Regions from separate parts of the Streptomyces sp. NPDC048389 genome, predicted to be linked through region 2. Evidence: predicted binding sites of a transcription regulator. Region 2 holds the regulator's gene; each other region holds the start of a gene.

Region 1 (6,526 bases), on a different contig from region 2:
CCATGAGGCGGAGCTGCGCGGGCGGCTGCGGCAGTGGAGTGCGCTCGCGCACGACGCGGCCGGCGACGCCCGTTACGGCGCCCCGGCCATGAGCCTGTTCTGGTTCCTGCCGTCGTTCCTGCTGGGCGCGTACGGCCTGTGGCTCTCCACCACCGCCCTGACCGGTGGCGCAGGACGGGGCGGCTCCCTGGCCGGGGTGGTTCTGCCGACGGGGCTGGGGCTGATCCTCTGGCTCACCGGCCTGCTCGGCGTCATGAAGGCCGTGAGCCACTACCGCTGGGCGCTCCGGCTGGTGTCGCCTCCGGTGCTCCCGTCCGCGGCACGGGGCGGAACGCACCGCTGACGGGGGTTCGCGGGGCGGTGCGCACGGCTGACGGGGGTTCGCGGGGCGGTGCGGGGAACGGGCCGACCCGTCACACAGGGCGGCCGACGAGCATCGTCGGGGCGCCCGCCACCCGGGTCAGGAAGACCGTTGCCGCGTTCCGGCCCTGGGGCTTGACCTTTCGGCGGACCTCTTCCGGTTCGACGGCGGAGCCGCGCTTCTTCACCGTGAGGTTGCCGATCCCGCGTTCCCGCAGCAGCGCTTTCAGCTTCTTCAGGTTGAAGGGCAGTTCGTCGCTGATCTCATAGGCCGTGGCGTACGGCGTCGGGCGAAGGGTGTCGGAGGTGATGTACGCGATCGTCTCGTCGAGCAGGCCGCCGGACACGTCCTCGGCGACCTCGGCGACCAGGTGGGCGCGGATCGCCGCACCGTCCGGCTCGTACAGATAGCGGCCGACGGGCCGGACCGGCGGGTTCGGCAGGCCGCGGCCGGTCAGGGTGTGCGGGCCCGGGAGGAGGGTGGCGCGGACCGCGGACGGGGCGGTGCCGAACCAGAGCACGGCCTCCTTCACATCGCCGCCGTCCGAGATCCACTCCGCCTCCGCTCCCTCGGGGACCGCCTCGTGGGGGATGCCCGGTGCGACCTTCAGCGCGGCGTGGGGGCGGGTACGGGCCGCGCCGACGGCCCAGGACAGGGGCGGGGAGTACGCCTCCGGGTCGAAGATCCGGCCTCGGCCGCCCCGGCGGGCGGGGTCGACGAACACCGCGTCGTACGACGTGGTGCCGATGTCGGTGACGTCAGCGCAGCGGACCTCGATCAGGCCGGAGAGGCCCAGCGCTTCGGCGTTCGCGCGTGCGGCCTCCGCCGTGAGCGGGTCGCGGTCGACGGCGAGGACCGAGATGCCGGCCCGGGCCAGTGCGATCGCGTCCCCGCCGATGCCGCTGCACAGGTCCGCGACGCTGCGCACGCCGAGTTCGGCGAAGCGCGCGGCGCGGTGGTCGGCGACCGAGCGGCGGGTGGACTGTTCGACGCCGTTCGGGGTGAAGAACATCCGGCGGGCGTCCTCCTCGCCGAACTTGGCCACGGCCCGTTGTCTCAGCCGTGCCTGTCCGAGGGCCGCGGAGACCATGGCCGCCGGGTGGTCGCGGCGCAGGCGCGTCGCGACGGACAGTTCCCGGGCCGGGTCGTAGGAGGCGAGCGAGGCCAGCAGCGCCTCGCCTTCCCCGGTGCGCAGTGCGGCGAAGGCGGCGAGTGGGTCGAGGTCGTTCACCGGGCCATTGTGGGCCAGGCGGGGGATGGTGCGCGCAGGCCGGAGGTGTCGGGCCGGTGAGCGGGCGGGGCGCTGACAGGATGCGTCGCCATGCAGCTAGTACGACAAAAAGAAAATTTGGGAGCGTATCGGGCCCGTGCGGCTCTCGCCGCTCTCGTGGTCGCCGCTCTCGGCTCCGGCTGTGCGGCCGAGGGGGCCGCGGAAGCCTCACGCCCCGCAGAGGCCGCCACCGGGCAGCCCGCGCAGCAGGGCCCGGAGGTCAAGAAGCCGGACGCGCGGAAGCCGGAGGGGCAGGAAGCAGCCGGCCCCGCCGGGGCGCTCTCCGCGTACGTCGAGAAGGTCAGGCGCAGCCAGAAGGCCCGCGCCGCCGCCGCGAAGAAGTGGGGGCTGGCGCAGACCCCGCTCGCGCCGCCCCCACCGCCCGCCGTCAAACCGAAGATCACCACCCGCAAGGGCTTCGAGGTGAAGGGCGGTGAGGGTCTGCCGCCGGTGTTCACCACTGTTCCGACCAAGGAGAAGATCGTCTTCCTGACGATCGACGACGGCGCCGAGAAGGACCCGGAGCTGCTGCGGATGATGTCCGAGCTGCAGATCCCCTACAGCGCCTTCCTCAGCGACTACGTGATCAACGACGACTACGGCTACTTCGAGAAGATGCGGGACCGGGGGGTGGCCCTGCACAACCACACGCTCAACCACCCGTATCTGCCGGGGCTTTCGTACAGCGAGCAGAAGCGTGAGATCTGCGGCCAGCAGGACAAACTGGAGAAGAGGTACGGCACCCGCCCCCGGCTGATGCGCCCGCCGTACGGGAACTACAACAAGGACACCTTGCGCGTCGCCGAGAAGTGCGGGATCGAGGCGGTGCCGCTGTGGGCCTCCGAGGCGTTCCCCGACCACATGGAGTGGCGCGAGTGGGACAGGGACCTGCACCCGGGCGACATCATCCTCACCCACTTCCGCGGCAAGGAGGAGTGGAAGGGCACCATGCCGGACATGATCCGTCGGGTGATGAAGACGGTGACGTCGAAGGGGTACGCGGTGGCCAAGCTGGAGGACTACGTCTGACAGGCCCCGCCGGAGCCGTGGCGCACCCCGGAACCGGAGCCGTGGCGCACCCCGGAACCGGAAAGAGATCGTAGCTGGAACCGGAAAGGCCGTGGCCGGAACCGGAGGCGTCATATCGGCGTTTTCCGTACCGGGACCCGAGGGCGCGCGGCGCCATATTGGCACTCCGCTTGACCGAGTGCTAATCACAGTCATAGTCTCGGGTCTGGCACTCACCCAGTGAGAGTGCCAGACACAGCGACGGGCAGGTCCGGCACCCGCGACGACGGATCGACCTGGTCGCCACCTCAGATCAGTTAACCCCGTGATCTCCGAAGGGGGAGGTCGGATCGTGACGACCGCCAGCTCCAAGGTTGCCATCAAGCCGCTCGAGGACCGCATTGTGGTCCAGCCGCTCGACGCCGAGCAGACCACGGCCTCTGGCCTGGTCATTCCGGACACTGCGAAGGAGAAGCCCCAGGAGGGCGTCGTCCTGGCAGTGGGCCCGGGCCGCTTCGAGAACGGCGAGCGCCTGCCGCTCGACGTGAAGGCCGGCGACATCGTGCTGTACAGCAAGTACGGCGGCACCGAAGTGAAGTACAGCGGCGAGGAATACCTCGTCCTCTCGGCCCGCGACGTGCTCGCGATCGTCGAGAAGTAAGCACAGGCTTCACCTGAATTGCTTTGAGCTGCGCCCCTGGTCACCCCGCGGATTGCCGGGCGGCGAGGGGCGCGGTTCTTTGAACACGACTTTCCGAGAGGGCTGAACCGCTCCCATGGCGAAGATCCTGAAGTTCGACGAGGACGCCCGTCGCGCCCTCGAGCGCGGCGTCAACAAGCTTGCCGACACGGTCAAGGTGACGATCGGCCCCCGCGGCCGCAACGTCGTCATCGACAAGAAGTTCGGCGCTCCCACCATCACCAACGACGGTGTCACCATCGCCCGCGAGGTCGAGGTCGAGGACCCGTACGAGAACCTGGGCGCCCAGCTGGTGAAGGAGGTGGCGACCAAGACCAACGACATCGCGGGTGACGGTACGACCACCGCCACCGTGCTGGCCCAGGCGCTGGTCCGCGAGGGTCTGCGCAACGTCGCCGCGGGTGCCTCCCCGGCCGCCCTGAAGAAGGGCATCGACGCCGCGGTCAAGGCCGTCTCCGACGAGCTTCTCGCGACCGCCCGGCCGATCGAGGACAAGGCCGACATCGCCGCCGTGGCCGCGCTCTCCGCGCAGGACCAGCAGGTCGGCGAGCTCATCGCCGAGGCGATGGACAAGGTCGGCAAGGACGGTGTCATCACCGTCGAGGAGTCCAACACCTTCGGCCTGGAGCTGGAGTTCACCGAGGGCATGGCCTTCGACAAGGGCTACCTGTCCCCGTACATGGTGACCGACCAGGAGCGTATGGAGGCCGTCCTCGACGACCCGTACATCCTGATCCACCAGGGCAAGATCGCCTCCATCCAGGACATGCTGCCGCTGCTGGAGAAGGTCATCCAGGCGGGTGGCTCCAAGCCGCTGCTGATCATCGCCGAGGACGTCGAGGGCGAGGCCCTGTCGACCCTGGTCGTGAACAAGATCCGTGGCACCTTCAACGCGGTGGCCGTCAAGGCCCCCGGCTTCGGCGACCGCCGCAAGGCGATGCTCGGCGACATGGCCACCCTCACCGGTGCCACCGTCATCGCCGAGGAGGTCGGCCTCAAGCTCGACCAGGCCGGTCTCGACGTGCTGGGCACCGCCCGCCGCGTGACCATCACCAAGGACGACACCACCATCGTCGACGGTGGCGGCAACTCCGCGGACGTGGCCGGCCGCGTCAACCAGATCAAGGCCGAGATCGAGTCCACCGACTCCGACTGGGACCGCGAGAAGCTCCAGGAGCGCCTCGCGAAGCTGGCCGGCGGCGTGTGCGTGATCAAGGTCGGCGCCGCCACCGAGGTGGAGCTGAAGGAGAAGAAGCACCGTCTGGAGGACGCCATCTCCGCGACCCGCGCCGCGGTCGAGGAGGGCATCGTCTCCGGTGGTGGCTCCGCGCTCGTCCACGCCGTGAAGGTGCTCGAGGGCAACCTGGGCAAGGAGGGCGACGAGGCCACCGGTGTCGCCGTCGTCCGCCGCGCCGCCGTCGAGCCGCTGCGCTGGATCGCGGAGAACGCCGGCCTCGAGGGCTACGTCATCACCGCCAAGGTGGCCGAACTCGAGGCGGGCAACGGCTTCAACGCCGCGACCGGCGAGTACGGCGACCTGGTCAAGGCCGGCGTCATCGACCCGGTCAAGGTCACGCGCTCCGCTCTGGAGAACGCCGCCTCCATCGCCTCCCTGCTGCTCACGACCGAGACCCTGGTCGTCGAGAAGCCGGCCGAGGACGAGGGTGACGCGGGCCACGGCCACGGTCACGGCCACAGCCACTGACGCATCCGCGGTCGACCGATGCGGTAAGCGCCAAGGAGGTCCCCGTCCCGCCGAGCGCGGGACGGGGACCTTCCCGTGTCACAGCCGTGGCAGCGGCTCACACGGCGCCGAGCTGCCGCATCAGGCGCAGCAGGTCCATGTGCCACCAGCCTTCCTTGATCTTCGCGTCCTCGAAGCGGAAGATCGTCGTCCCGGTCATGGTGCACTGCTCACCGGTGGCGGGGATGCCCTGGAAGTCGCCCTTGTGCCTCCCGCTCCAGGTCCACAGCGTCACCACGTCGTCCCCTTCGGTGATCTGCCGGTCGAGCTCGAAGGTGAAGTCGAAGGCGTCGCGCCACATGGTGAGGTCCCGGCGGATGACGTCCATGCCGGTCTCGGCGTCCTCCTCGTTGGCGATGTCGTGGTCGATGTAGTCGGCCGCGAACACCTCCGGGACGGCTTCCAGATTGCCGCCGCCGGCGATCTCGTGGAAGAAGCGGCGGGCGGTCGCCGAGTTCATCTGCTCCTCACGGACCACGTCGAGGTCGGTGAAGGACGGCATGCCGTCGCAGAGCGCCACCATCTCCTGGAACATCTTGTCCGTCTCCGGCAGACGCGAGTTCCTCATCGCCTCTTCGTACGAGGGGAACTCCACGATCTCGACGTAGTGGTTGCTCTCGGTGCGGTCCTTTCCGGTGACGGTGTGGGCGGTGGTCCGCTTGCCCTTGGTCTGTTCGACCCACTGGTCCATGACCGCGTTCACGTCGTCGAACCTGTCGGTCTTGTAGTCGATGATCTGTACGAACTTCATGGCGCCTCCCGGGCCGCTGCGGTCCCCGACGAGATACGTCCATTTTAGTGACGCACATCACTCCGTGCGGTGCGGCGCGATGCCGTGGCGACCGGACTACGACCGGACTACCGGGGGCCGTACTTCCGGCCCGTCCTCGACGTGAGCCCGCCCAGCAGTCCGCGCGGCGTCAGCTTCACCACGCCCATCAGCGCCTTGTACCGAGGATCGGGGACGGAGAGCGACTTCCCCTTCGCCAGGTCCGCCAGCGCCGAGGCCACCAGCTTGTCGGCGTCCAGCCACATCCAGCCGGGAATGCCGTCCGTGCCCATCCCCGCCCGCTGGTGGAACTCGGTCCGTACGAAACCGGGGCACAGCGCCATCAGACGCACCCCCGTCCCGGCCAGGTCCCTGGCCGCGCCCTGCGTGAACTGCACGACCCACGCCTTCGACGCGCCGTAGGTGCCGCGGGGCACGAACGCGGCGACCGACGCCACGTTCACCACGCCGCCCCGGCCGCGCTCCCGCATCGGCTCCGCCGCGGCGGCCGTCAGGCGCAGCACCGCCTCGCAGTGGACCTTCAGCATCGTCAGTTCGTCGGCCATGGACACGTCCAGGAATTGTCCCTTGTTCCCGAAGCCCGCGTTGTTGACCAGCAGGTCGACGGGGTGGGTGCGGTCCGCGAGACGGCGCTCGACCGCGGTGATGCCGTC
Region 2 (6,526 bases):
GGCCGTCTGCGCCTCCTCGGGCGTGGTGACGGTCACGATCGTGTACGTGCCCGCCTTGGTGAAGGACTCCAGCACAGGACGGGTGGGACAGCCGAAGGTGAACGAGACCACCGGAACCGGGTCGTCGAGCAGTATCGCGAGCTTCGCCTCGTAGCCGTCGTCCCGCACGCGGTCCGAATCCGGGTCGCGGTCGCCGAGAGGCGTCTCGTACCAGGCGGCCTCACCGGCCAGCTGGTGCCGGTACACATCCACGGCGGCGGGGTCGGCGGTGCCGGGCTGCGGCATGAACAGGTTGACACCGAAGGGGCGGGCCGTGAGCGCGCGGACCTGCTGGACCTCCTGATACATCCCGTCGGCCGTCTTGTACCCGGCGGCGAGGAAACCCAGCCCGCCGGTCTCGGACACGGCCGCCGCGAGTTGCGGACAGGAGGCGCCGCCGGCCATGGGGGCCTGCACGATCGGATGACGGCAGAGATCGGTCAGCGCGGAGGACATGCAGGCATCGTGCCACGTCCCTGCGGGGCGGGCCGAATCCCCCGTTCCGCTCCCACGACGGCCCGCCCTGCGCGCTCCTTTTCCCCCAGCCCGCCCCTCCCCGGGGCCCCGCCCCGGACTCCGCGCCTCGACGCCGACGAGTTTGGGACCCGCCGACTCCCGCCGGACCCCGCGCCCCAGACGCCGCCCGGGCTGGACCGGCAGTCCCGTCGGCCCCGCCCCGAGCCCGGCGTCTCGACGCCAACCAGGCTGGACCAACAATCCCGTCAGGCCCCGCCCCGGACCCCGCGCCTCGACGCCGGCGGGGCTGATGTCCGCAGCGGAATTCAGCGCGGTTGGGGGCGCCTCCCAACGGCCGCCGGGGCGAGAGGGCCTGAAGTTACCGCGCGAAGCGCGGTAGGGGCGTGGGCGAAGCCGGCACCCCCCGCCCAGCGGGGACGGAGGCCAGGGCGAAGCCACGGGAGCCCCGCGCGGGGCGCGGTCAACAGGGACCGGCGGAGACCCGCGCCGCGACGGGAGGACGCACCGGGTCCGGGCGGAGCACGGTTTCGGGCGGGGAGGGGAAAGGCCCCCCTCACCGGCGCCACACCCCCGGGCTAACGCCCGTTGAACGCGTCCTTCAGGCGGGAGAAGAGCCCCTGCTGCCCCGGCTGGAACTGCCCCGTGGGCCGCTCCTCACCCCGCAGCTTCGCCAGATCCCTCAGCAGCCGCTCCTGCTCCACGTCCAGCTTCGACGGTGTCGTCACCTCGACGTGGACGATCAGGTCGCCGCGCCCGCCTCCCCGCAGATGGGTGATGCCGCGTCCGTGCAGCGGGATCGACTGGCCGGACTGGGTACCGGGGCGGATGTCGACCTCCTCCATGCCGTCGAGCGTCTCGAGCGGGCACTTCGTGCCCAGCGCCGCCGCCGTCATGGGGATCGTCACCGTGCAGTGCAGGTCGTCGCCGCGCCGCTGGAAGACCGAGTGGGCGACCTCGTGGATCTCGACGTACAGGTCACCGGCGGGGCCGCCGCCCGGGCCGACCTCGCCCTCGCCCGCGAGCTGGATCCGGGTGCCGTTGTCGACACCGGCGGGGATCTTCACGGTCAGGGTGCGCCGCGAGCGCACCCGCCCGTCGCCGGCGCACTCGTGGCACGGCGTCGGGACGACCGTGCCGAAGCCCTGGCACTGCGGGCAGGGCCGCGAGGTCATGACCTGGCCCAGGAAGGACCGCGTCACCTGCGAGACCTCACCGCGGCCGCGGCACATGTCACAGGTCTGCGCCGAGGTGCCGGGCGCCGCGCCCTCGCCCGAGCAGGTCGTGCAGACGACGGCCGTGTCGACCTGGATGTCCTTCGTGGTGCCGAAGGCCGCTTCGCTGAGTTCGATCTCGAGGCGGATCATCGCGTCCTGGCCGCGGCGCGTGCGCGAGCGCGGCCCGCGCTGCGACGCCGTACCGAAGAACGCGTCCATGATGTCCGAGAAGTTGCCGAAGCCGCCCGCGCCGAAACCTCCGGCGCCGCCGCCCCCGGCCTGCGAGAGCGGGTCTCCGCCGAGGTCGTAGACCTGCTTCTTCTGCGGGTCCGAGAGCACCTCGTACGCGGCGTTGATCTCCTTGAAGCGCTCCTGCGTCTTCGGATCCGGATTCACGTCCGGGTGGAGTTCGCGCGCGAGGCGGCGAAATGCCTTCTTGATCTCGTCCTGCGATGCGTCGCGGCGCACGCCGAGTACGGCGTAGTAGTCCGTGGCCACTTACGACTCCGCCAGGATCTGTCCGACGTAACGTGCCACTGCGCGTACCGCTCCCATCGTTCCGGGGTAGTCCATGCGGGTCGGTCCGACCACGCCGAGTTTGGCGACTGCCTCGTCGCCCGAACCGTAGCCGACGGAGACCACGGACGTGGAGTTGAGTCCTTCGTGGGCGTTCTCGTGACCGATTCGTACGGTCATGCCCATGCCGCCGGACTCGTTCGCCTCCCCGAGCAGCTTGAGCAGCACCACATGCTCCTCGAGCGCCTCCAGCACCGGCCGGATGGTCAGGGGGAAGTCGTGCCCGAAGCGGGTCAGATTGGCGGTGCCGCCGATCACGAGCCGCTCCTCGGTCTCCTCGACCAGGGTCTCGAGCAGGGTGGACAGCACCGCGGCGACGGTACCGCGGTCCTCGTGCTCGAAGGATTCGGGAAGGTCCTGCACCAGCTGCGGCACATCCGCGAAGCGGCGTCCCACGACCCGGCTGTTGAGCCGGGCCCGCAGGTCCGCGAGCGAGGTGTCGCCGAACGGCGCGGGGCAGTCGATCATGCGCTGCTCCACCCGGCCGGTGTCCGTGATCAGCACGAGCATCAGGCGGGCGGGCGCAAGGGAGAGGAGTTCCACATGCCGGACCGTGGACCGGGTCAGCGAGGGATACTGGACGACGGCGACCTGCCGGGTCAGCTGCGCCAGCAGCCGCACCGTGCGTCCCACGACGTCGTCGAGGTCGACCGCCCCGTCCAGGAAGTTCTGGATGGCGCGGCGCTCGGGGGACGACAGCGGCTTGACGCCCGCCAGCCGGTCGACGAACAGCCGGTACCCCTTGTCCGTGGGGATCCGTCCGGCGCTGGTGTGCGGCTGGGCGATGAAGCCCTCTTCCTCCAGCACGGCCATGTCGTTGCGGACGGTGGCCGGGGAGACGCCGAGCTTGTGCCGCTCGGTGAGGGCCTTCGAGCCGACCGGCTCCTCGGTACCGACGTAGTCCTGGACGATGGCGCGCAGCACCTCGAGCCTGCGTTCGCTGAGCATTCGCGCACCTCCAGCTGTGGTTCCTCGGTGTGTGGTCTGGCACTCTGTGTGTCCGAGTGCCAGCTTTCCCGGCCAGTGTACGGCTGTCGGGTACACGGGTAGCAAGGGTGGCAGACCATGCGGTCGGACATCCTGCCGGGCACGGCCCGCACAGGCGGGTGCGGATGCGATACGGATAGCGTCGCCGTATGGACGTCAGTTGGGAAGACTTCGGCTGGGAACGGCTTGCCCTCGGCGTCGGCCGGCGCCGCCTGCCGGGCTGGGACGCGACCGTCGGCCTGGTGGTCGGCGCGGAAGCCGCGCTGCTGTACGACACGGGCTCGACGCTCCGCGAGGGCGCGCAGGTGCGGGCCCAGGTGCAGGCCCTGCTGGGCGGCCGCAGAGTGACGCACATCGCATTGAGCCATCCCCACTTCGACCATGTGCTGGGCACGTCCGCCTTCGCGGGCGCGGAGGTGTACGGGGCGGTGGGCCTGGACACGCTGCTGCACCGGGAACGGGACGCGATCCGGGCCGACGCGGTTCGGCACGGGGTCGCGCCCGACGAGGCGGCCGAGGCGGCGGACCTGCTGGTCGCGCCGCACCACCCGGTGTGCGGTGAGTGGACGCTCGAGCTCGGCGGCCGCCAGGTGCTGCTGGCCAATGTGGGACCGGGGCACTCGGGGCACGACCTGGCGCTGCTGGTGCCGGGTGAGCCGGAGGTGGTGTTCTGCGGCGACCTGGTGGAGGAGTCCGGCGAGCCGCAGGCGGGGCCGGACGCCATCACCTCCCGCTGGCCCGCCGCGCTGGACCGGCTGCTGGATCTCGGCGGCGAGGACGCGCTGTACGTCCCGGGGCACGGAGCCGCCGTGGACGCGGCGTTCGTGCGGGCGCAGCGGAACGAACTGGCGGCGCGTTTCGGTGTGATGTAGCGGCGGGCGGCCGTATCGTCGTGCGAATGCGCAGCTACAGCCCTGATCTCACGCCGCCGTGGAAGCGGTCGAAACCCGTCCCCGAGGTGCCGGCGGAGCCGGATCTGGTGGTCGAGGAGGTGTCGACCGGCTTCTGCGGCGCGGTGATCCGCTGCGAGGCCGGGACGGTGACCCTGGAGGACCGGTTCGGCAAGCTCCGGGTCTTCCCGCTCGAACCGCGCGGCTTCCTTTTGGAGGGCCGGCCCGTCACCCTCGTCCGCCCTGCCCCGGCGGCCACGTCCCGCCCCTCCCGTACGGCGTCCGGCTCCCTCGCCGTGCCCGGCGCACGGGCGAGGGTCGCTCGCGCCGGGCGCATCTACGTGGAGGGCCGGCACGACGCGGAGCTGGTGGAGCGGGTGTGGGGCGACGACCTGCGCATCGAGGGCGTGGTGGTCGAGTACCTGGAGGGCGTCGACGACCTGCCGTCGATCGTCGCGGACTTCTCGCCAGGCCCCGACGCCCGCCTCGGTGTCCTGGTGGACCACCTGGTCGAGGGCTCGAAGGAGTCGCGGATCGCGGCGTCGGTGACCGATCCGCACGTGTTGGTGGTGGGCCACCCGTACATCGACGTGTGGGAGGCGGTGAAGCCGTCGTCCGTCGGTATTCCGGCGTGGCCGGAGGTCCCGCGGGGCCAGGACTGGAAGACGGGCGTGTGCCGGGCGCTCGGCTGGCCGGACAACACGGGCGCGGCCTGGCAGCACATCCTGTCCAGGGTGACGAGCTACAAGGATCTGGAGCCGTCGCTGCTGGGGCGGGTGGAGGAACTGATCGATTTCGTGACGGTGTCCGACTAGCGGGGAGAGTCCGGCAACGTCCGGAACCGGGATGTGTCCAGCGTGATGTCGAGCGCCTCGACGGGAAGGGGATCACCGAACTTGGCGGTCCGCTCCACCTGGTACCTCGCAGCCTCGCCCGAGCCTGTCGGTTCCGTGAGAAGGACACAGCGGGCCGCGAAAGGATCGATGATCAGATAGGCGTCCACCTGACCGGCCGCGTACATCGACGGCTTGAGCCGGAACACGCAGGTTCTCGTAGAGGTCGGCAATCGACGCAACAGGCCGGTCATCCACAGCGGTCATCTCCGTGGCCCTCCTCGTCCGCCGCATCCCGTTCGAGCAGCAGGGTAGGGACAGCGCAGGCAGTCGAGCCTCTCTTCTGCACGAGTTCGCTCGGGTGAGTGATCAGTCCACCAGGTCCCGCACCACCCCGTCCGCCAGGAGCCGTCCCCGCAGCGTCAGGACCGCGCGGCCCTGCTCGTACGGGCCGGGCTCCAGAAGGCCGTCGGCGAGGGCCTTGCGGGCCGCCGCGAGGCCCGCCGCGCGCAGCAGCTCCAGCGGGACGCCCTCGCGCAGCCGCAGCTCCAGCAGGATGCGCTCGACGCGGCGGTCGTCGTCCGCGAGGACCTCGCGGCCCGCGCCCGGCGAGCGGCCCTCCGCGAGCGCGGCGGCGTACGCGCCCGGGTGCTTGACGTTCCACCAGCGCACGCCGCCCACATGGCTGTGCGCCCCCGGGCCGGCGCCCCACCAGTCGGCGCCGCGCCAGTACAGCTCGTTGTGCAGGCAGCGACCGGCCTCTGTGGTGGCCCAGTTGGAGACCTCGTACCAGTCGAAGCCGGCCGAACCGAGGATCTCGTCGGCGATCAGATAGCGGTCGGCGTGGACGTCGTCGTCGGTCATGGGGACCTCACCGCGGCGGATACGCCGCGCGAGCTGCGTGCCCTCCTCGACGATCAGCGCGTACGCGGAGACATGGTCCGGTCCCGCGCCGACCGCGGCGTCCAGCGTGCCCCGCCAGTCGTCGTCGCTCTCGCCGGGGGTGCCGTAGATCAGGTCGAGGTTCACATGGTCGAAGCCCGCCGCCCGAGCCTCGCCGACGCACGCCTCCGGCCGGCCGGGCGTGTGGGTGCGGTCGAGCACCTTCAGCACGTGCTGCCGGGCGCTCTGCATGCCGAACGAGATCCGGTTGAAGCCGCCCTCCCGGAGCGCCGCCAGATAGGCCGGGTCGACGGATTCCGGGTTGGCCTCCGTGGTCACCTCCGCGTCGTTGGCGAGGCCGAACTCCTGCCGGACCGCGTCCAGCATCCGCACGAGGTCGCCGGCAGCCAGCAGCGTCGGCGTACCGCCGCCGACGAACACCGTCCGTACCTGCCGCGGGTCGTCACCGAGGACCTTGCGGGCGAGGCGGACCTCGTCCGCGAGGGTCTCGGCGTAGTTGTCACGGGAGGCGAGCACTCCGCCGGAGCCGCGCAGCTCGGTGGCCGTGTAGGTGTTGAAGTCGCAGTAACCGCAGCGGGTCGCGCAGTACGGCACGTGCAGGTAGAAG
Region 3 (6,526 bases), on a different contig from region 2:
CAGGGCCGTTACTGGCGAAGGTCCATACGCCGGTCCGGTTCCTGCCGTCCGCGGTCGGGGAGTACCGGTAGAGCACACCGAGGTCGGCCTTGCCGTCGCCGGTGAAGTCTTCTGCGACTGCCGGTGGGAAGAGCCCGGCTGTTGGGGGCGTGCCGGCGGGAAGAGCCCGGGTGTCGGGGGCGTGGCGGTGGGGCGGGTGGGGTGGCAGAGGTTTAGGGGGCGGTCCCGCCCGGGTGCCGAGGGGCCCGGCGGTCGGTCCGGGCCGGTGTCAGGGGTCCCGGCGGTCGCGGGTGGCCGCGAGGGCGACGAGGCCCGCCGCCGTGAGGCTCAGGGCGATGCCGCCCAGCAGCCACAGTTGTTCCGTCGCGGCGCCGGTGCGCGCCATCCCCACGTGCTGCGACGCCGCCGCGGGGCCCGCCGGTCCGAGGGTCGCGGCGGTCGTGACGGTCGTGACGGCGAGCACGCCGAGCAGACGGGTCAGCCGGTCGTGCGCGGCAAAGGGCGTGGGCCTGCGGTGTCTGCCGCGCGCCGGAGCAAGAAATCCGATAAGTCCCATACGTCAGGAATCTAGGCAAAATGACTGGAATGCTCCGCTTATGCCGCGCGACGCGCCGCGTACTCACCGATCTCGAGCATCGGCGGACGCTCCTCCGTGTCCACCGGGTAGGTCCGGGGGGCGAAGCCGTTCCCGACCCGGTCGAACTGGGTGATCGACGGCCGTACCAAGTGCGGCCGGGACAGCCGCAGTTGCGCGGTGCGGTAGATCGTCGCGGCCATTCTCCCGAGCGCCTGTCCGTCCTGGTGGCGGTGTTTGCGGGTGCCGACGTCGACCTGGGCCAGGGCGTCGAGGCCGACCAGGTTCAGCGAGTCGACCAGCAGGCCCAGCTCCACCCCGTACCCGACCGGGAACGGGAGGCGTTCCAGCAGCGAGCGCCGCGCCGCGTACTCGCCGCCGAGCGGCTGGACGAAGCCGGCCAGCTGCGGCCAGTGCAGATTGAGCAGCGGCCGGGCCACCAGCTCGGTCACCCGTCCGCCCTGGGCGGGCGCCCCGTCGGGGCCGGGGGCGGCGCCACCGCCGAGAGGGCGGTCGTACATGGCCTTGACGAACTGGACCTCCGGCTCGGTCAGCAGCGGTCCGACGATGCCGGAGACGAAGTCGGGCGAGAAGTCGCGCAGGTCCGAGTCGCAGAAGCAGACGATGTCACCGCCGGTCACCAGCAGCGACCGCCACAGCACCTCGCCCTTGCCGGCCACGGCGGGCAGGCCGGGCAGGATCGCGTCGCGGTGCACCACGCGGGCGCCCGCGGCCGCGGCGACCTCGGACGTGCGGTCGCTGGAGGCGGAGTCGACGACGACCAGCTCGTCGACGAGCGGGACGTTCTCCATGAGTTCGCGGCGGATGATCGTGACGATGTCGCCGACCGTCGCTTCCTCGTTCAGCGCGGGAAGCACGACACTGACCGTCGTACCCTGCCTGACCTTGGCGGATATCAGCCGGTCGAGGGAGCGGTCGGACGCGGACCAGGAGCGCCGGCTCAGCCAGCGGGCCACCTCATCGAGCACTTCGCGTCTCCCTCGGCAGTCGACAAACAGGCGGTGAACAGTGGTCGTGTGATCCATCTCGCCGTTCGGACGACTGTCTCAACCGTCCGGGGCTTCGGTTACAGTCTTGAACAACGCGAACGACCCTCGCATCTCGGGGGTCCACGCACACAAACGCCCGGACCGCACGTCCGGAGCCATACCGCTCATCCAGAGGGGCAGAGGGAACGGCCCGTTGAAGCCCCGGCAACCCTCCCGCCGACCGCGAGGTCACGGTGGGGAAGGTGCCAATTCCGTCTTGTGGCGAAATGCGTCACAAGGAAGATGAGGAGAAAGGGCCTCGCCATCATGGCTGCGCAGACCGTCGCAAGCACCTCCGCCACCGCGTCCACCTCAGTGGACCTCGGCCCCGCCACCGCCCTCGCCTGCCGGGAATGCGGACAGCGTTTCGAACTCGGCCCCATCTTCGCGTGTGCGGAGTGTTTCGGGCCGCTCGAAGTCGCATACGACCTCCCGAGCGGCAGCCCCGAAGAGCTGCGGAAGCAGATCGAGGCCGGCCCGGCCAACATCTGGCGCTACGCCCCGCTGCTGCCCGTCCCCGCCGACGTGGCCGACAAGCCGAATCTGAACCCGGGCTGGACCCAGCTCGTCAAGGCCGACAACCTCGCCCGTGAACTGGGTGTCACCGGCGGTCTCTTCATCAAGGACGACTCCGGCAACCCGACGCACTCCTTCAAGGACCGCGTCGTCGCCCAGGCCCTCGAGGCCGCCCGTGCCTTCGGCTTCACCACCCTGTCCTGCTCCTCCACCGGCAACCTCGCGGGCGCGGTCGGCGCCGCCGCCGCGCGGGCCGGGTTCCGTTCCTGCGTGTTCATCCCGCACGACCTGGAGCAGGGCAAGGTCGTCATGGCCGCGGTGTACGGCGGGGAGCTCGTCGGCATCGAGGGCAACTACGACGACGTGAACCGCTTCTGCTCCGAGCTCATCGGCGACCCGCTGGGCGACGGCTGGGGCTTCGTCAACGTCAACCTCCGCCCGTACTACGCCGAGGGCTCCAAGACCCTGGCGTACGAGATCTGCGAGCAGCTCGGCTGGCGGCTGCCGGACCAGCTCGTCGTGCCGATCGCGTCGGGCTCGCAGCTCACGAAGATCGACAAGGGGCTGCAGGAGCTGATCAGGCTCGGACTCGTCGAGGACAGGCCGTACAAGATCTTCGGTGCCCAGGCGGAGGGCTGCTCGCCGGTCTCTGCCGCTTTCAAGGCCGGGCACGACGTGGTGCGCCCCCAGAAGCCGAACACCATCGCCAAGTCGCTGGCCATCGGCAACCCGGCCGACGGACCGTACGTCCTGGACATCGCCCGCCGTACCGGCGGCGCGGTGGAGGACGTGAACGACGAGCAGGTCGTCGACGCGATCAAGCTGCTGGCCCGGACCGAGGGCATCTTCGCCGAGACGGCGGGTGGCGTGACGGTGGGTGTGGCGAAGAAGCTGATCGAGGCGGGCGTCCTCGACCCGACGCTCACCACCGTCGTGCTCAACACCGGCGACGGCCTCAAGACCCTCGACGCGGTCGCGGAGACCTCGCAGGCGACCGCCGTCATCCGCCCGAGCCTGGACGCGTTCCGCGACGCCGGCCTGGCCCGCCACGATCGCTGAGATCCGAGACCCAAGGAAGGCTGCACACATGAGCGTCAACGTCCGCATCCCCACCATCCTCCGTACGTACACGGGCGGGCAGGCCGAGGTCCCGGCGGAGGGCGCGACCCTCGCCGAGGTCATCGCGGACCTCGAGAAGAACCACACCGGTATCGCGGCCCGCGTCCTGGACGACCAGGGCAAGCTGCGCCGGTTCGTCAACGTGTACGTGAACGACGACGACGTCCGGTTCGAGCAGGGTCTGGAGACGGCCACGCCGGAGGGTGCGGGCGTGTCGATCATCCCCGCGGTCGCCGGCGGCTGATCTCTCCCCGGGGATCTCTTGCCAAGGATCTTTCCCCAAGGATTTACCCGCAGTTACCTGATTGCCCCCTCCGCCCGAGAAGCGGAGGGGGCAATTCTGCATGGTTGAGCGCGATAGAGTCTGGGAAGCCCCCTCCGCCGGCCGCGCGTGAATGCCTTCGAGTTCCGTAAGAATGCGGCCAACCTGCGTGATCGAATTGCCACTTAGGTGTCATTTGCCGGGCCCGACTTGCCCCGGAATTCCATGGAATCAGCTGGATCGGTCGTTCGGTCCTGCCCAGATTTCTCGTCCGACTGACCTGTTGCAGAGGGCAGTTGGGCAGATACATTCAGCCGCGGTCGACGCGTTCCGGCGCACACCCCTCCTGCTGGGGTGGAGGTCTGACCCGGGTCCGCGAAGTGCGGATCTGCGCAAGGGCCAGTAATAGGGGAGTTAGGCATGGCTCAGGGCACCGTCAAGTGGTTCAACGCGGAGAAGGGGTACGGCTTCATCGCGGTCGACGGTGGTGCGGATGTTTTCGTCCACTACAGCGCGATCCAGATGGACGGATACCGCACCCTTGAAGAAGGTCAGCGAGTCGAATTCGAGATCTCGCAGGGGCAGAAGGGTCCGCAGGCGGACATGGTCAAGCTCGCCGTCTGATCCGTCTGATCCGACTGATCCAGGCGCGTTCGGCCACCGACGCACTCACGCATGAGGGGCTCGGCTCCCGGTCACCGGGAGCCGAGCCCCTCACGCGTGCCCTGACACGCCCGCGCCGACCTGTCCGCAGGCGCACGTGCCCGCCTCCGCGGACGCGCGCACGCCCCCTCGCGATCCACGAAGGCGCTTGCACTCTCGGGGGTCGAGTGCTAATCATTGGCGTTAGCACTCTCCTAGTGAGAGTGACAGAACTTGGATCGGGTCGGTGAGGTCCGCGAGCCGGGTGGGGCAAGGAACCACAAGGCGAGCAGGCCGTCCGTCGCGGGCACCGGATGCGATCCGAAGCAATCCACCCCAGTCCGGGAGGACCACTTCACATGGCCAAGATCATCGCGTTCGACGAGGAGGCACGGCGCGGTCTCGAGCGCGGGATGAACCAGCTCGCCGACGCCGTCAAGGTCACCCTTGGCCCCAAGGGTCGCAACGTCGTCCTCGAGAAGAAGTGGGGCGCCCCCACGATCACCAACGATGGTGTTTCCATCGCCAAGGAGATCGAGCTCGAGGACCCTTTCGAGAAGATCGGCGCCGAGCTGGTCAAGGAAGTCGCCAAGAAGACGGACGACGTCGCCGGTGACGGTACGACCACCGCGACCGTCCTCGCCCAGGCGCTCGTCCGTGAGGGCCTGCGCAACGTGGCCGCCGGCGCCAACCCGATGGCCCTGAAGCGCGGCATCGAGCGTGCCGTCGAGGCCGTCTCGGGCGCCCTGCTCGAGCAGGCCAAGGACGTGGAGACCAAGGAGCAGATCGCCTCCACCGCCTCCATCTCCGCCGCCGACGTCCAGATCGGCGAGCTCATCGCCGAGGCCATGGACAAGGTCGGCAAGGAAGGCGTCATCACCGTCGAGGAGTCCCAGACCTTCGGTCTGGAGCTCGAGCTCACCGAGGGTATGCGCTTCGACAAGGGCTACATCTCGGCGTACTTCGCCACCGACATGGAGCGTATGGAGGCGTCCCTGGACGACCCGTACATCCTGATCGTCAACTCCAAGGTCGGCAACGTGAAGGACCTCCTTCCGCTGCTGGAGAAGGTCATGCAGTCGGGCAAGCCGCTGCTGATCATCGCCGAGGACGTCGAGGGCGAGGCCCTGTCGACCCTGGTCGTCAACAAGATCCGCGGCACCTTCAAGTCCGTCGCGGTCAAGGCCCCGGGCTTCGGCGACCGCCGCAAGGCCATGCTGAACGACATCGCCATCCTCACGGGCGGCACGGTCATCTCCGAGGAGGTCGGCCTCAAGCTCGAGAACGCCGGCCTGGACCTGCTGGGCCGCGCCCGCAAGGTCGTCATCACCAAGGACGAGACCACGATCGTCGACGGTGCCGGTGACAGCGACCAGGTCCAGGGCCGCGTCAACCAGATCCGTACCGAGATCGAGAACAGCGACTCGGACTACGACCGCGAGAAGCTCCAGGAGCGCCTGGCGAAGCTGGCCGGCGGCGTGGCCGTCATCAAGGCCGGTGCCGCGACCGAGGTCGAGCTCAAGGAGCGCAAGCACCGCATCGAGGACGCCGTCCGCAACGCCAAGGCGGCCGTCGAGGAGGGCATCGTCGCCGGTGGTGGCGTGGCGCTGCTCCAGGCTTCCTCGGTCTTCGAGAAGCTCGAGCTCCAGGGTGACGAGGCGACCGGCGCCAACGCCGTGAAGCTCGCGCTGGAGGCCCCGCTCAAGCAGATCGCCGTCAACGGTGGTCTCGAGGGTGGCGTCATCGTCGAGAAGGTGCGCAACCTGCCCGTCGGCCACGGCCTGAACGCCGCGACCGGTGAGTACGTCGACATGATCGCCGAGGGCATCATCGACCCCGCGAAGGTCACCCGTTCCGCTCTGCAGAACGCGGCCTCCATCGCGGCGCTGTTCCTCACCACCGAGGCCGTCATCGCCGACAAGCCCGAGAAGGCCGGCGCGGCCGCTCCGGGCGGCATGCCGGGCGGTGACATGGACTTCTGATCGGCCACCGGTCGATCAACCGTCCTTGACCGAGGGCGGCACCCCACAAAGGGGTGCCGCCCTCGGGCGTTGCCGCTCAGCGTGCATGTCGCGGGAGAAACCGGTACAGAGTGTGAGATGCGGCACGACCGGAATGTCTTTTCAGCGGGGCGAGGCCCTGGTTAGCTCTCCAGAGCTTTGAACGGGAGAACTCCTTCCGCGGCCGCGGGCATTCAGCCGTACGTGATCCGTACGCATCGCCGCCCGAGCCGAGCCCCGACTCACAAAGACCCGGGACGCACCACATCATGAGCACGCTCAATACCTGGATCGTCGACATCAACGATGTCTTCTGGACCTACCTGCTGATCCCGCTGGTGGCCGTGGCCGGCCTCTGGTTCAC

The links. Region 2 encodes HrcA, which represses chaperone genes, less so after heat shock. Its sites were predicted from a motif close to TTNGCACTCNGNNNNNCNGAGTGCNAA; they were not measured.
Region 1: groES (co-chaperone GroES) is a predicted target of HrcA. The motif match lies at 2,819-2,845, and genes of this name have one in related genera.
Region 3: groL (chaperonin GroEL) is a predicted target of HrcA. The motif match lies at 4,367-4,393, and genes of this name have one in related genera.

The regions. Positions count from the first base shown of each region.
Region 1 covers NZ_JBEZKP010000005.1:204,605-211,130, forward strand. Annotated here, with positions in the region: gene AB0903_RS06420 (hypothetical protein) at 1-343, shown strand, start outside; gene AB0903_RS06425 (class I SAM-dependent methyltransferase) at 414-1,619, opposite strand; gene AB0903_RS06430 (polysaccharide deacetylase family protein) at 1,683-2,660, shown strand; gene groES (co-chaperone GroES) at 2,992-3,300, shown strand; gene groL (chaperonin GroEL) at 3,416-5,044, shown strand; gene AB0903_RS06445 (ester cyclase) at 5,142-5,834, opposite strand; gene AB0903_RS06450 (SDR family oxidoreductase) at 5,942-6,526, opposite strand, start outside.
Region 2 covers NZ_JBEZKP010000007.1:56,248-62,773, reverse strand. Annotated here, with positions in the region: gene AB0903_RS07635 (nitronate monooxygenase) at 1-495, opposite strand, end outside; gene dnaJ (molecular chaperone DnaJ) at 1,092-2,228, opposite strand; gene hrcA (heat-inducible transcriptional repressor HrcA) at 2,229-3,254, opposite strand; gene AB0903_RS07620 (MBL fold metallo-hydrolase) at 3,443-4,165, shown strand; gene AB0903_RS07615 (DUF3097 domain-containing protein) at 4,192-4,998, shown strand; gene AB0903_RS07610 (hypothetical protein) at 4,995-5,225, opposite strand; gene hemW (radical SAM family heme chaperone HemW) at 5,386-6,526, opposite strand, start outside.
Region 3 covers NZ_JBEZKP010000009.1:141,344-147,869, reverse strand. Annotated here, with positions in the region: gene AB0903_RS09920 (hypothetical protein) at 269-556, opposite strand; gene AB0903_RS09915 (glucosyl-3-phosphoglycerate synthase) at 595-1,563, opposite strand; SAM riboswitch class I at 1,746-1,873, shown strand; gene thrC (threonine synthase) at 1,891-3,198, shown strand; gene AB0903_RS09905 (MoaD/ThiS family protein) at 3,227-3,502, shown strand; gene AB0903_RS09900 (cold-shock protein) at 3,941-4,144, shown strand; gene groL (chaperonin GroEL) at 4,522-6,144, shown strand; gene AB0903_RS09890 (alanine/glycine:cation symporter family protein) at 6,432-6,526, shown strand, end outside.